One region of the Paenibacillus sp. B-A-8 genome, then DNA from elsewhere that is predicted to be linked to it. Evidence: a T-box and tRNA genes for the amino acid it is inferred to sense, from the RefSeq annotation. Region 1 holds a T-box; the other holds one or more tRNA genes.
What was found. The T-box of region 1 lies ahead of trpS (tryptophan--tRNA ligase). A T-box ahead of a tRNA ligase gene usually reads a tRNA of that ligase, here a tRNA-Trp.
Positions count from the first base shown of each region.

Region 2: it encodes a tRNA-Trp, which carries the amino acid that the T-box ahead of trpS (tryptophan--tRNA ligase) is inferred to sense. The anticodon was not compared.

Region 1 covers NZ_CP183882.1:2,984,714-2,991,278, reverse strand. The annotation lists gene ACN6MV_RS12980 (winged helix-turn-helix transcriptional regulator) at 1-244, shown strand, start outside; gene ACN6MV_RS12975 (hypothetical protein) at 393-818, opposite strand; T-box leader at 1,016-1,299, shown strand; gene trpS (tryptophan--tRNA ligase) at 1,401-2,396, shown strand; gene ACN6MV_RS12965 (DUF4303 domain-containing protein) at 2,556-3,653, shown strand; gene ACN6MV_RS12960 (aminopeptidase) at 3,716-4,948, opposite strand; gene ACN6MV_RS12955 (hypothetical protein) at 5,117-5,464, opposite strand; gene ACN6MV_RS12950 (VanZ family protein) at 5,614-6,565, shown strand, end outside.
Region 2 covers NZ_CP183882.1:6,004,729-6,011,293, reverse strand. The annotation lists rRNA gene ACN6MV_RS27125 (23S ribosomal RNA) at 1-391, shown strand, start outside; tRNA gene ACN6MV_RS27120 (tRNA-Asn) at 452-527, shown strand; tRNA gene ACN6MV_RS27115 (tRNA-Ser) at 531-623, shown strand; tRNA gene ACN6MV_RS27110 (tRNA-Glu) at 642-716, shown strand; tRNA gene ACN6MV_RS27105 (tRNA-Val) at 772-847, shown strand; tRNA gene ACN6MV_RS27100 (tRNA-Met) at 865-941, shown strand; tRNA gene ACN6MV_RS27095 (tRNA-Asp) at 968-1,045, shown strand; tRNA gene ACN6MV_RS27090 (tRNA-Phe) at 1,053-1,128, shown strand; tRNA gene ACN6MV_RS27085 (tRNA-Thr) at 1,149-1,224, shown strand; tRNA gene ACN6MV_RS27080 (tRNA-Tyr) at 1,230-1,315, shown strand; tRNA gene ACN6MV_RS27075 (tRNA-Trp) at 1,323-1,396, shown strand; tRNA gene ACN6MV_RS27070 (tRNA-His) at 1,433-1,508, shown strand; tRNA gene ACN6MV_RS27065 (tRNA-His) at 1,549-1,624, shown strand; tRNA gene ACN6MV_RS27060 (tRNA-Gln) at 1,644-1,718, shown strand; tRNA gene ACN6MV_RS27055 (tRNA-Gly) at 1,725-1,799, shown strand; tRNA gene ACN6MV_RS27050 (tRNA-Cys) at 1,812-1,885, shown strand; tRNA gene ACN6MV_RS27045 (tRNA-Leu) at 1,900-1,978, shown strand; gene ACN6MV_RS27040 (AraC family transcriptional regulator) at 2,128-2,877, opposite strand; gene ACN6MV_RS27035 (BMP family ABC transporter substrate-binding protein) at 3,206-4,345, shown strand; gene ACN6MV_RS27030 (ABC transporter ATP-binding protein) at 4,448-6,010, shown strand; gene ACN6MV_RS27025 (ABC transporter permease) at 6,003-6,565, shown strand, end outside.

The DNA of each region.
Region 1 (6,565 bases):
ACAATTGATGCCGGGGATTACTCAAAAGATGTTAACACAACAGCTTCGAGAGTTGGAAGCCGATGGAATCATCAACCGGATCGTATACAATCAGGTTCCACCAAAAGTGGAATATGAACTTAGTGAATATGGTAATAGTCTAAGCGACATTTTAACTTCGCTCTGTAACTGGGGAGAACAACATATCATTAAGCAGTACGGTGATAAATATGCTGTTTTAGAGGATAACATTTTAAATAAATAACGAGAGAAACCATAACTTCAATCTTCTAAGAACCCCTTCCTTATTGGTTGGAGTTTGCTTGATATTTATGCTGCAAAAGTTGAGGTTTTAATTATACGCCCATGAAAAAAAGGACAGCTAAATCAGATCGATTTAACTGTCCCGTAACTTAAATTACGCCATCTCCTCCTATAGCAGTTGCTGTGAATGATATGGGTCCAAATAGATTGATAGGCAAGTTGCTATCATTTTGAATTACCAATTCATAGTTATGGATTCCAATATAAGGACCATCAACCCACTGAACATTTAATTGAATATCAGTAGTTGTAGTAAAACGAAAAAAGGATCTATAAATATCGACTCCAGCACGTCGGATTAAAACAAGAAATTGGCTGTTAGCAAGTGCAGTAAGACTAAAACTACCATTTAACTCGACTCTGCTGGAGAAAGAGGCCGGATTAGCCGGACTAATATTTACTTGCGCTGTGGCTAGACCCGCTCCAGCTCCAGGAATCCCTGCAACCGTTATAGCAGTAGTAAACGGGTCTAACGGGATTTTTGCCTGTGACCCATAACTTATAATTGTCGCCATTTTTAATCACTCCATTTCAAGGTTATAGAATAGTATATTGTGAATCCGCAATGATAGATTGGACTTAATTCCTGATGATTATATACATTTAAGTTATACTTTTACTAGATTATAAAACCTAGATACTTCGAATATCATCCTCTAATTTCCACCTATTGACAAACTCACTTATCAGAATTACAATTACCCAAATATCATGAACAACGTTGAAAAAGGGTAAGTAGACAAATGAACATGGACTTCAGAGAGCCGGTGGTTGCTGCGAACCGGTGTCCAGCGTTTGATCGAATGGCCTTTAGAGTTGCTCTTCCGAACCATCTAACTAGATGCTGTAGGAGAAGCCGGGGTTCCCGCCGTTATCAAGGGACCTGTATCTAGATTGTTTTTAACACTCTCCGTACAGGTAAGAGAAGATCGTAATGCTAACGAAACTTGGTGGCGCGATCAATTAAGGTGGTACCACGACAACTTCGTCCTTATTGGATGAGGTTTTTTTGTCATTTAAGGAGGTGATGGCCATGGATGATGGCTGGTGGTGGCGATTCAATGTTAATCAAAAGCGACAAAACAGGAGGAATTTAAATGATAAAAGAACGTGTATTAACTGGAGATCGAGTGACCGGAAAGCTGCACCTTGGCCATTACGTGGGCAGCTTGCAGAACCGAGTGGCTCTACAGGAGCAATATGATACTTTTGTGTTTCTAGCAGATATTCAAGCCCTAACGACTCACTTTGATCGGCCTCAACTACTGGGTCAAAACTTGAATGAAATCACACTCGACTATTTATCAGCGGGTATAGATCCAGATAAAGCCACTATATTCATTCAATCTATGATTCCAGAGATTGCCGAACTGACTGTTCTGTTCTCCATGTTCGTCACTGTGAATTCTTTGCGGCACAATCCTACCATTAAAGCCGAATCGAAAAATTCCAGCTTAGATGAACTATACTATGGTTTTCTTGGGTATCCAGTAAGCCAGACTGCCGATATAACCTTTTGTAAAGCGACGATTATTCCTGTAGGCGAAGACCAGCTTCCCCATCTGGAGTTGACCCGCAAAATCGTACGTAGATTCAACGAGCTGTACAGCCCCATCCTTGTGGAGCCGAGAGCGCTTATCAGCGAGACCCCAAGACTAGTGGGAACAGACGGCAATGCAAAAATGAGCAAAAGCTTAGGTAATGCCATCGAGCTGGACTCCACGAAGGAAGAGATCACCTTCAAAATCCGCAAAGCCACAACTGATCCAGCCCGTGTTCATAAAAATGATCCTGGGCATCCAGATATTTGTCCCATTTATGCTTATCATCGCGCTTTTCGTTCCCACGGCGCCAGTGAAATTCACGAGAGCTGCGAAAATGGCTGTATAAGTTGTTCTGCCTGTAAGCAGCTTATCACGACAGCTCTAGACCAATTAATTGAACCGATGCGTGAGCGGCGCTCCTATTATGCAGCCAGACCCAAGGTTGTTAAGGATATCTTATTATCCGGAACTAAACGTGCCCGCAACATTGCTCAAGAAACGATGTCCGAAGTACGCGAGGCCATGGGCCTTAATTATTTTTCAAAATAAATCTGATCCGTATGGGCAATAAAAAAACGCTGGACTCTCTATTGGAGAGAGCTCCGGCGTTTTTTTAGATCCAGCGTCACATTGGACAGCGGCTCTTAGAGGAAAAAAGAAGAAATTGTCGAATCATTCATTTAAATCATAGTAGAAAGAAGAATGGACATGAATACATTTTATTCACAGCTTGGACGTGTGCTTGAAGAGAGAACTCCGTTCCACCAAGAAGGTTACTATCTTTTATATGATGGAAACAGAGCAAAATTTAGTCCCACTAAACCTAATCATATCGAAATTGTTACAGCTGAAAGTTTTGTAAATACTCTCGTTAAGAACAGTAAAGCAGTCATTTCTTCTTTCGCGAGTGGACCTGACAATAAAGATGTCTATGTTTTTAATCTTCAAGCTGATGAGTTTTATAACATCAACATTTATCTAAATACCCTTGAAGGTTTCCAGCGAGCTTTAGAGAGAAATCCAAAGGATCGAGATGAACGTTCAATAAACTGGTTGAAATATAATCAGGGGGATTTTCGGTACCACTTATGGCTTGAAGACGATAAGATCGTGAATTATTTTACCCAACTAGCAGATCTGACAACTTATCCAGAAGAAGATTTTCTCTTTAACACGGAGGATCAACCTATCATCGCCTTTGAAGCAGGGATTATTAAAATGGGGTATTATCTGCTGACGCTAAAAGCAATGCAGCGTTTGATCACTGAGGGTGAGCTTCAGTCATTAAATACAACTGAAGACTTTATTGCCTTTGCCTCCACAGGGAACAATGACTTAGATTACAGTATTGTGATGCCAAAAACCATCGAACCTGCTTTATTCGCAAAGATTTTCCCATTTGATCATGCAAAAGATTTACAATTTCGAGAGCTGATGTTGCAGAATCAACATTTCTCAGTCACTGAATATTTAGATTATTGGACCGACGCAGTTCTTAGCAGCTACAGTGACACGATTCCATATATTTACGGGAAGTCTGACCTAGAAGTGTTCATACAAATGGAGCATCTTGGAAATGCACTGGCTCAGGAATGCATCCAACGTTTAAATCCCTTAATAGATTTGGAGATCATTGAAATTGAGAATTATTACTTCATTTATTACTATATAGAAGCGCTGCATTTTGCAGGACCGCTAACAGAGGAACAACTTGATGATTGTAAGCAGCTAGCAAACCGCATGAATGAAAGAGGCGAAGATCTGGAAGACGCTTTGCGCGAAATAAACGCTGTAATAAATTTATAAATATTCTCAAAAGAAAAGGCCGTAACCCTCCCCCAAAGGGATCATTACGGCCTTATTTTCACTTACAGCACCCAATTTCCCCTACGGAATACCGGTTCAATCGTACCATCCGCCAGTTCTCCATCAATATCCAGTTCTGCCGAACCGATCATAAAATCGACATGTGTTAAGCTGACATTAGCACCTCGTGCGACAAGCTCTTGATTCGTAAGCTTTGTGCCGCCTTCAATATTGACAGGATAGGCACTTCCCAACGCGAAATGGCAGGAGGCATTCTCATCAATCCCTGTATTGTAGAAAATTCGGTTCAAGCGAGAGATTGGAGAATCATGCTGCACTAAAGCCACTTCTCCTAAATAGGATGCACCTTCATCCGTTGCCAGCAGCGAAGTCAGATGCTCACGTCCAGATTCAGCTTCATATGCTACTACTTTTCCATCTTTAAAGGTGAATGAAAGACCTTCTACCAAACGTCCATTCAGATTCAAAGGGAGTGTACTTCTAACTGTACCATTCACACCTGTACGATGGGGCATCGAATAGATTTCTTCGGTTGGCATATTTGCCACGAAATACACACCTTTATCATTCTCTCCACCGCCTCCGCGCCACAGATGACCTTCCGGAAGCTCCACATGTAGGTCCGTTCCCGGTGCACGGTAATGCAGGCTTTTATAACGCTTAGCGTTCATTCTATCCTGACTCTCTTTTAAATGACCGATATGTTCTCTCCACGCGGCAACAGGATCCTCGCTACCTACACGATTCATCTGGAATACGGCTTCCCACATCGCTTCTACTCGATCTTCCTCAGGGAGATCGGCAAACACTTTGTTTGCCCAAGCACGCGTCGGAGCCTTAACGAGAGACCAGCTGATTTTGCTATTGCGGGTATATTTGGAGTAGTTTTTGCGAGCAACAGCTGCCGCTTTAACTGCTCTTGATACTTTGGAAGAATCAATACCATTGAACAATTCCGGATCAGGTACTTTAATATGTAAGATGGCGCCGTTCTCTTCCGCAAACTTCTCCATCATTTCTGCTTGCCACTGTGGATAATAATCAAAGGAATCTTCCGGAGCTTTTTCATAACGAATCCGTGTAGTCGCTTCATCGTCCCATTCAACAATTACATATTTAGCACCTGCTTCATAGGCTTTACCTACAATCAAGCGAGTAAGCTCAGCAGTTTCAATAGGCGCATGCACCATTAAGACTTGTCCAGGCTGTACATTTACCCCAACCTTTACAACCAGGTTCGCATATTTCTCTAACATGACATCAAAATCTTTCATGAATTCTCTTCCTCCATCTCTATGGTTGCTTTACTGTCGCACCAAAGCACCGGAGCTCCTTAACAGCAGACGGTCAGCTTCACTTCTTATTTTAACGCAAAATGCTAAGAGTTGCGATTCGTTATAAGAAAGCGGCCCCCATGAAGGGAACCGCTCACGTAAAAATCCTTATTTTTTATCCACCTGCAGCAAAGTTACGGTCTTTAAAGAATAGGTATGCATAATCTTGTCTTCAGAGATTACGTTAAGCTTGGTCAAACTTGCTACCTTCGCTGGGTCTGATTTAGAGAGCATACGCCACACTTCAGGGTCTGATAAGGTTTCATAAAGCTTCAGATCATCATATTCTTTGCGGTTCTGCATCACTAGCTTCACCTTGTAGCTTCCAATTTCAGTCTCAGTTGCCCCCTGCTCACTACAATAGCTTAGAATTTCCTGGCGAAGCTCCCCCAGTTCTTTTTCGATTTCCTTTTGTTTTTGCTTCAGACGATAATACTGCTGTACCTTTTTCTCCATCACTTCACGCTCCTCTATAAACATATGTATGCCGGAAGCGCTAAATAAATAAGTTGAGTTCCCTATCATAAAATTTTATAATGAGCCGGGAACGCTAGTTTGCAGCAGACTCCTTTCTTCCACAAAAACAATGATTCGGCAGGTGACTTATGTTTCATTCTTACTTTTTCCCAATTTCTTATGCCTTTATGATGTTTCCTATAGCGGCATTGATCTTCACGCTCCCTTTTCTAATCGTTCAATACCGTAGACACGGCTACATTCATAAGCTTAGAGCTTTAATCCTATACTTACTCTTGCTCTATCTGATGAACGCTTATTTTCTCGTATTGCTTCCGATGCCTTCCTCAAGACATAATATGACGCCTTCAGGGAGTATCATGCAGCTCATCCCTCTTCAGTTCATACAAGATATTATAGACGGCTCTAAGATCATACCTGATCAGATTTCAACGTATTGGTCTTTACTACGAGAGCCCGCTTTTTTACAGGTGATATTTAACATCGCTCTGACAGTGCCGTTTGGATTGTTTCTGGGCTACTATTTTCGAACGCGCTGGGGAATGTGTATTCTCTTGTCTTTCATGCTTTCGTTATCTTTTGAGGTCACTCAGGTTACAGGCATCTACGGCTTTTTTGATCATCCCTACCGTCTATTTGATGTCGATGATCTTATTACCAACACGCTGGGAGGGATCTTTGGATTCCGAATTGCTATCTGGATAAACGGGTTACTGCCACGCATAGAACAACTGGATACGAATATCGATCGTTCCGCCAAAAGAGTCTCCTATACCCGCAGAGGGATTGCTTTTTTCATCGATAGTATGGTGTGGATCATTGGGTTTGGTGTACTTTATGGATTCGATATAAAAAGTGCTTTCTGGATTGTAACAGGGATGTACTTCATCCTGATTCCAGCTTTCACCGGTGGGCGGACCTTAGGCAAATGGATTGTACGGATTCGGGTAACGAACAGAGGTAATCGGGCTTCTTTCTGGGCGCTTATGATCCGATATGGTCTGTTATATTGGGTAATCCTTGGACTTCACGCTATTGTTATCGATTCTGATGTGACGGGGCTTCTATCTTCACCATTGA
Region 2 (6,565 bases), 3.0 Mb from region 1:
CGATGTCGGCTCATCGCATCCTGGGGCTGAAGTAGGTCCCAAGGGTTGGGCTGTTCGCCCATTAAAGCGGTACGCGAGCTGGGTTCAGAACGTCGTGAGACAGTTCGGTCCCTATCTGTCGTGGGCGCAGGAAATTTGAGAGGAGCTGTCCTTAGTACGAGAGGACCGGGATGGACGTACCGCTGGTGCACCAGTTGTTTCGCCAGAAGCATGGCTGGGTAGCTACGTACGGACGGGATAAGCGCTGAAAGCATCTAAGCGTGAAGCCCCCCTCAAGATGAGATTTCCCAATTAGTAAGACCCCTTGAAGACGACGAGGTAGATAGGTTGGAGGTGGAAGTGCAGTAATGCATGGAGCTGACCAATACTAATCGGTCGAGGGCTTATCCTATACTTAAAATGCAAATTCAATTCGGATTCAGTTTTCAGGCATCAAGCCTGGTATGAATATTCCCTGATAGCTCAGTTGGTAGAGCACTCGACTGTTAATCGAGTTGTCACAGGTTCGAGTCCTGTTCGGGGAGCCATATGGAGAGGTGTCCGAGTTTGGCCGAAGGAGCACGATTGGAAATCGTGTAGGCGCCACAAGCGTCTCGAGGGTTCGAATCCCTCTCTCTCCGCCACAAATTTTTAATTAGTATGGCCCGTTGGTCAAGGGGTTAAGACACCTCCCTTTCACGGAGGTAACATGGGTTCGAATCCCATACGGGTCACCAAATTTTCACTTGATTTTACATAGTGGACTTTGGTACAATAACAATTGTTGTTTACGGAGGCTTAGCTCAGCTGGGAGAGCATCTGCCTTACAAGCAGAGGGTCGGGGGTTCGATCCCCTCAGCCTCCACCATATTCATTTAAGAACGACGCGGGGTGGAGCAGCCCGGTAGCTCGTCGGGCTCATAACCCGAAGGCCGCAGGTTCAAATCCTGCCCCCGCAACCAATTTTCATCAAGTAATTATATCTTTTGGAACCGTGGTGTAGTTGGCCTAACATGCCTGCCTGTCACGCAGGAGATCGCGAGTTCGAATCTCGTCGGTTCCGCCATTTTCTTGGCTCGATAGCTCAGTCGGTAGAGCAGAGGACTGAAAATCCTCGTGTCGGCGGTTCGAATCCGTCTCGAGCCACCATGTAGTATACAACTTAATATGCCGGTGTAGCTCAATTGGTAGAGCAACTGACTTGTAATCAGTAGGTTGGGGGTTCAAGTCCTCTCGCCGGCACCATCTTTGGGGGATTAGCGAAGTGGCCAAACGCATCAGACTGTAAATCTGCTCACGTACGTGTTCGGTGGTTCGAATCCATCATCCCCCACCATTTTTTTAGGGGCATAGTTTAAAGGTAGAACAACGGTCTCCAAAACCGTTGGTGTGGGTTCAATTCCTGCTGCCCCTGCCAATCTTTATCCAGAGTCTTTCTCTAAAGTTTAATATGGCGGTCGTGGCGAAGGGGTTAACGCACCGGTTTGTGGATCCGGCATTCGTGGGTTCAAGTCCCATCGGTCGCCCCATTTACTTTAAGAAGAACAGCAACAAATTCAGTTTAATATGGCGACTGTGGCGAAGGGGTTAACGCACCGGATTGTGGTTCCGGCATTCGTGGGTTCGAGACCCATCAGTCGCCCCATTTTACTTTAAAATGTTATTGGGGATTAGCCAAGCGGTAAGGCAACGGACTTTGACTCCGTCATGCATAGGTTCAAATCCTATATCCCCAGCCATTTTATGCGGACGTGGCTCAGCGGTAGAGCATCGCCTTGCCAAGGCGAGGGTCGCGGGTTCGATTCCCGTCGTCCGCTCCAATGTTTTCATATGGCGCCATAGCCAAGTGGTAAGGCAAAGCTCTGCAAAAGCTTTATCCCCAGTTCAAATCTGGGTGGCGCCTCCATTAATTTCATATGTGCCGGCGTGGCGGAATGGCAGACGCGCTCGACTCAAAATCGAGAGGGAAACCGTGGAGGTTCGAGTCCTCTCGCCGGTATATCAAAAAGGTTTGTAAAGTCGCTTGTATAAGCAACTCTACAAACCTTTTTTCTTTGTCTATGAACTTTTATTCTTAAGCCGTTGTATTAGAGACACTTCTAATTCAACGGCTTTTTTATGTGAAGCGGAGTGAATTGAATTGTAATTTCATTGACTGCTTAGTCGGAATGCCCGCGGCGTGAGACCAACTTCACGTTTAAACATATTGCAGAATTGAGCATCATTGACAAACCCAGCAGCAGCGGATACTTCTGAGATATGCATTTGGGTATGTTGTAAGAGAGACTTTGCATAATCCAGACGTTTCAATAGTAGATAGCGAAGAGGTGAAGAACCGAATCGCTCTTTAAATAAATGGCGGAAACGATCATAGCTGTATCCAGACATCTCAGAGAGTGTTGCGACCGATAGCTTATGGCGGTAATGCTCATTCATATAGTTTAGAACATATTGGACTCTGTCTTCCGTTGGCGATTGAAACCCAGAGGCGCTAAGAAGCCGTATCAGATGAACAGTGATTTCGCTCATTTGAAGGTTCAATAGTTCAGAGAATCCATCTTGTTTGCGCGTAAACTCTGCTTTCATTCGAAGCAAGATCTGTAGAACAGTATGGTCTTTATCATCTTCATATACGCCTTGCAAATTCTCCATATTTGGGTGATTTGAATGGAAGCCTACAAATAGTATAGTAGCGTCTTCGCGATGATTCTCGTCATGTTTATGATTGGGTGGTATTAGCGCGAATGAAGAAGAACGAAAATGATAACTTCGCGAACCTACATTGGTAGTTCCTAATCCGTTTAAATAATAGACTAGTTCATAACATTCATGCTGGTGTGGTGGAATATAGGTATTAACCTCATGTGCTGCATTTACAATATATAGAACACGATCCATGATGAGCCTCCAATAATTATGTTTTAGCCGAATCGTACAAAATTATGACCGAAATCATATAATTATTTTCATTAATATTTGATATGATCGTATCAAGAAATCCGAAGATTAGCAACCTGACTGGCCATCTCGTTCGGAAATTAGTCGGATTATTCGTAAAAATTATAATTTTCTCTCTATTTTTGAGTGTATTCGTTAAAATCATTAAAATTTTGACAATGTTACATGAAATATGAGAGTTTCCATCTAAATCGTGAAATATACAACAGACCAAGATGGAGAACCTCTCAAATTACTAACCAACTATATATAGGGGTGGAATAGAAAAATGAAAAAGAAAGTTCTTTCTTTGTTGCTGCTAGTAGTAATGGTAATGGTCACAGCCTGTGGAAATAATACGTCGAGTAATGGATCTTCCGCGAATGCAGGATCTAATGCGGCTGAAGGTGGAGAAACAAGTTCAGGAGATAAACTCAAAGTTGTACTTCTGATTCCAGGAACGCTTGGAGATAAATCTTTCTTTGACTCTGCGAATAGCGGTCTGCAAAAGGTTAAGGATGAACTGGGTGCAGAAACAAAGGTTGTAGAAATGGGCGTCGATAAAACGAAATGGGAGCCTACGTTTAACGATATCGCCGCTGAGGATTGGGATGTTATTATTTCTGGCGGATCGGAAATTACAGAGATGTTTAATGCAACGGCTGAATTATATCCAGACAAAAAATTCATTAACTATGATACCGATATAGATGAAGCACCAGAGAACATGTACAACATGTCTTATGCGACTAATGAAGTATCTTTTCTGGCAGGTGCTGTAGCGGCGCTAGCTACACAATCAGATATGCCTAATGCTAATCCTGAGAATGTGATCGGATTTGTAGGCGGTATGGATATTCCAGGGATTAACGCTTTCTTGGTTGGCTACATTCAGGGCGCTCAATATGTTGATCCTGATGTGAAGGTAGCTGTATCGTATGCTGGTGATTTCGTTAACCCCGCTAAAGGTAAGGAGCTTTCACTGATTCAATATAACTCCGGTGTGGATGTTATTTTTAACGTAGCTGGGGGTACAGGTCTTGGGATCTTTGATGCAGCTAAAGAGAAGAAGAAATACGCTATTGGCGTAGACTCTGATCAGGCGATGTTACTTAATGAAACAGATAGCGAAAAAGCAAACTTGATCGTTACTTCTTCTATTAAAAAGATTGATAGTGCTATTCTAGGTGCCGTGAAGAAATTACAAGAGGGTACGCTGGAAATGGGTAAACGTGATGTATTGAGCTTCGTTGATGATGGTGTAGGCATTGCAGAGAATGAGATCTATAAAAATGTCTTCCCGGCCGATCTTCAGGCTAAAGTTGAAGAAGTGAAGCAAAAGCTGATCAATAAAGAAATTACAGTAGATAACGCGATGGGAATGGAAACCTCAGAAGTAGAAGCCATTCGTAACGCAGTTAAGCCTTAAGTATAGCTATAAAGCGATAAACCTACAGTTGGAGATTCTTCTATTAGAAGAATTCCAGCTGTATATTTTTGCAGACCTCCAAGTGGAAAGGCGTTGAGACCGATGAACAAAGCTCTGTTGGAAATGCGGGGAATTACGAAGGTGTATCCCAATGGCGTCGTTGCAAATAAAGACGTGCATTTTTCTTTACGTGAGGGAGAAATTCACGCGATTGCGGGCGAGAACGGCGCGGGTAAATCAACTTTAATGAAGATCATGTTCGGCATGGAAGAGCCTAGTGAAGGTGAGATCTATATCAAGGGAGAAAAAGTGAAGCTGCAATCGGCTCAGGATGCCATTGATAGAGGGATCGGTATGGTTCACCAGCATTTTATGCTGGTTCCTTCTTTTACGGTAGCAGAGAACATGGTGCTGGGCATGGAGCCCCGTAAGGGAGTCGGCATCAATTATGCTGAAGCCGTGCGCATGACCGAAGAGACTGCGAAAAAATACAATCTGGCAGTGGATCCAAAAGCAAAAGTGGAGGATCTTACGGTTGGTATGAAGCAAAAGGTTGAGATCCTGAAGGCGTTGCTGCGTGGTGCGAAAATCCTAGTTCTAGATGAGCCGACCGCGGTGTTAACCCCACAGGAAACAGAAGAATTGTTCCGTGAGCTTAAGCAATTAAGAGAGCAGGGACATACGATTGTGTTTATTTCACACAAGTTGAAAGAAGTGAAAGCGATCTGCGACAGAATTACGATTATGCGTAGTGGACGTAGTGAAGGTGTCTTCCAAACGAAGGATGTCACGGAGCAAGAAATTTCCCGACTCATGGTGGGTAGAGATGTTGTGTTGAAATATGACAAGGAGATTCTGTCTATTGGTGAGGCGGTGCTCACTGTGCAAGGTCTAGGTGTAAATGATGCACACGACAAAGCGTTGCTATCAGATATTAATTTTGCGGTACGCGGAGGACAGATCGTCGGGATTGCTGGTGTAGAAGGAAACGGGCAGACACAGCTCATTGAGGCTCTTACAGGGAGCTTAAGAGGGGTTTCAAGCCAGGGTTCTGTGCTAGTGAAGGGAAAGGATATTCGAGAATCGGATATTTTGGATATTCGTAAGTTGGGTGTTTCTTATATCCCAGAGGATCGGATGCATCAAGGGATAGCTAGTGATGCGAGCATAGCGGATAATCTGCTGTCCACTCAGTATCGTACAAAGGAAATGAATAAAGGTCCTTTTTTGAATGGATCACGAATTGCTAAGCTAGCCGTATCACTTGTAGAGGAATTTAAAGTCCGCTGTTCTGGACCTTCTCAGCCAATAGGTATGTTATCAGGTGGTAACATGCAGAAAGTTGTCGTAGCTAGAGAATGTTCTACTGAACCGCAACTGCTTATTGCAGAGCAGCCGACACGGGGTGTGGATATAGGCGCAGCTCAGTTCATACATCAGAAGCTTTTGGAGCTACGCTCAGACGATTGTGCGATTTTGCTAGTGTCAGCAGATTTAAATGAGATCTTAGAGATCAGCGATAGTCTACTAGTGATGTATGAAGGAAAGATTGTTGCCTTTTTTGAGGAGCCTTCTAAGGTTAGTGAAGAAGAATTAGGGCTTTATATGCTAGGGATTCATCGACAGGACGAGGAGCACATCAGGAGGGCCGTAAATCATGTTTAAAGTAAAATATTTTGAATACATTCGAACATCGGCGGTAATCGTTATTGCACTCGCCATTGCTTTTCTGATCATCTCATTGGTCAGTAATCAGCCGGTGAAGACGATTGGTATATTCCTATTTGAGCCGTTATCCAGTAAAGGTCATATCGGTAACGTCATTGAGATGGCTATTCCGCTCATGTTCACAGGGCTAGCGGTTTCCTTGTTATTCCGAGCAAATATGTTCAACTTGGGTGCTGAAGGGATTTTCTATTTCTCCGGTGTTGTAACCTCCGTGTTGGCGATTCATTTAACGCTGGACGGCTGGCTGCATCCGATCGTAGCTATTGCTGCGGGTTCTATTGTAGGGGCGCTGCTCTCTGCAATCCCCGGGATCCTCAAAGCCAAATGGAATGCCAATGAGCTGGTTACATCCTTGATGTTCAATAATATTTTGTTTGGAGTAGGTTTATATCTACTGAACTATCATTTACGTGATGCAAAAGCGTTCGCCAATGTATCGTACAAATTCGAGAAAACGGCACTGCTGAGTAAGATGGTACCTGGCACTCGTAT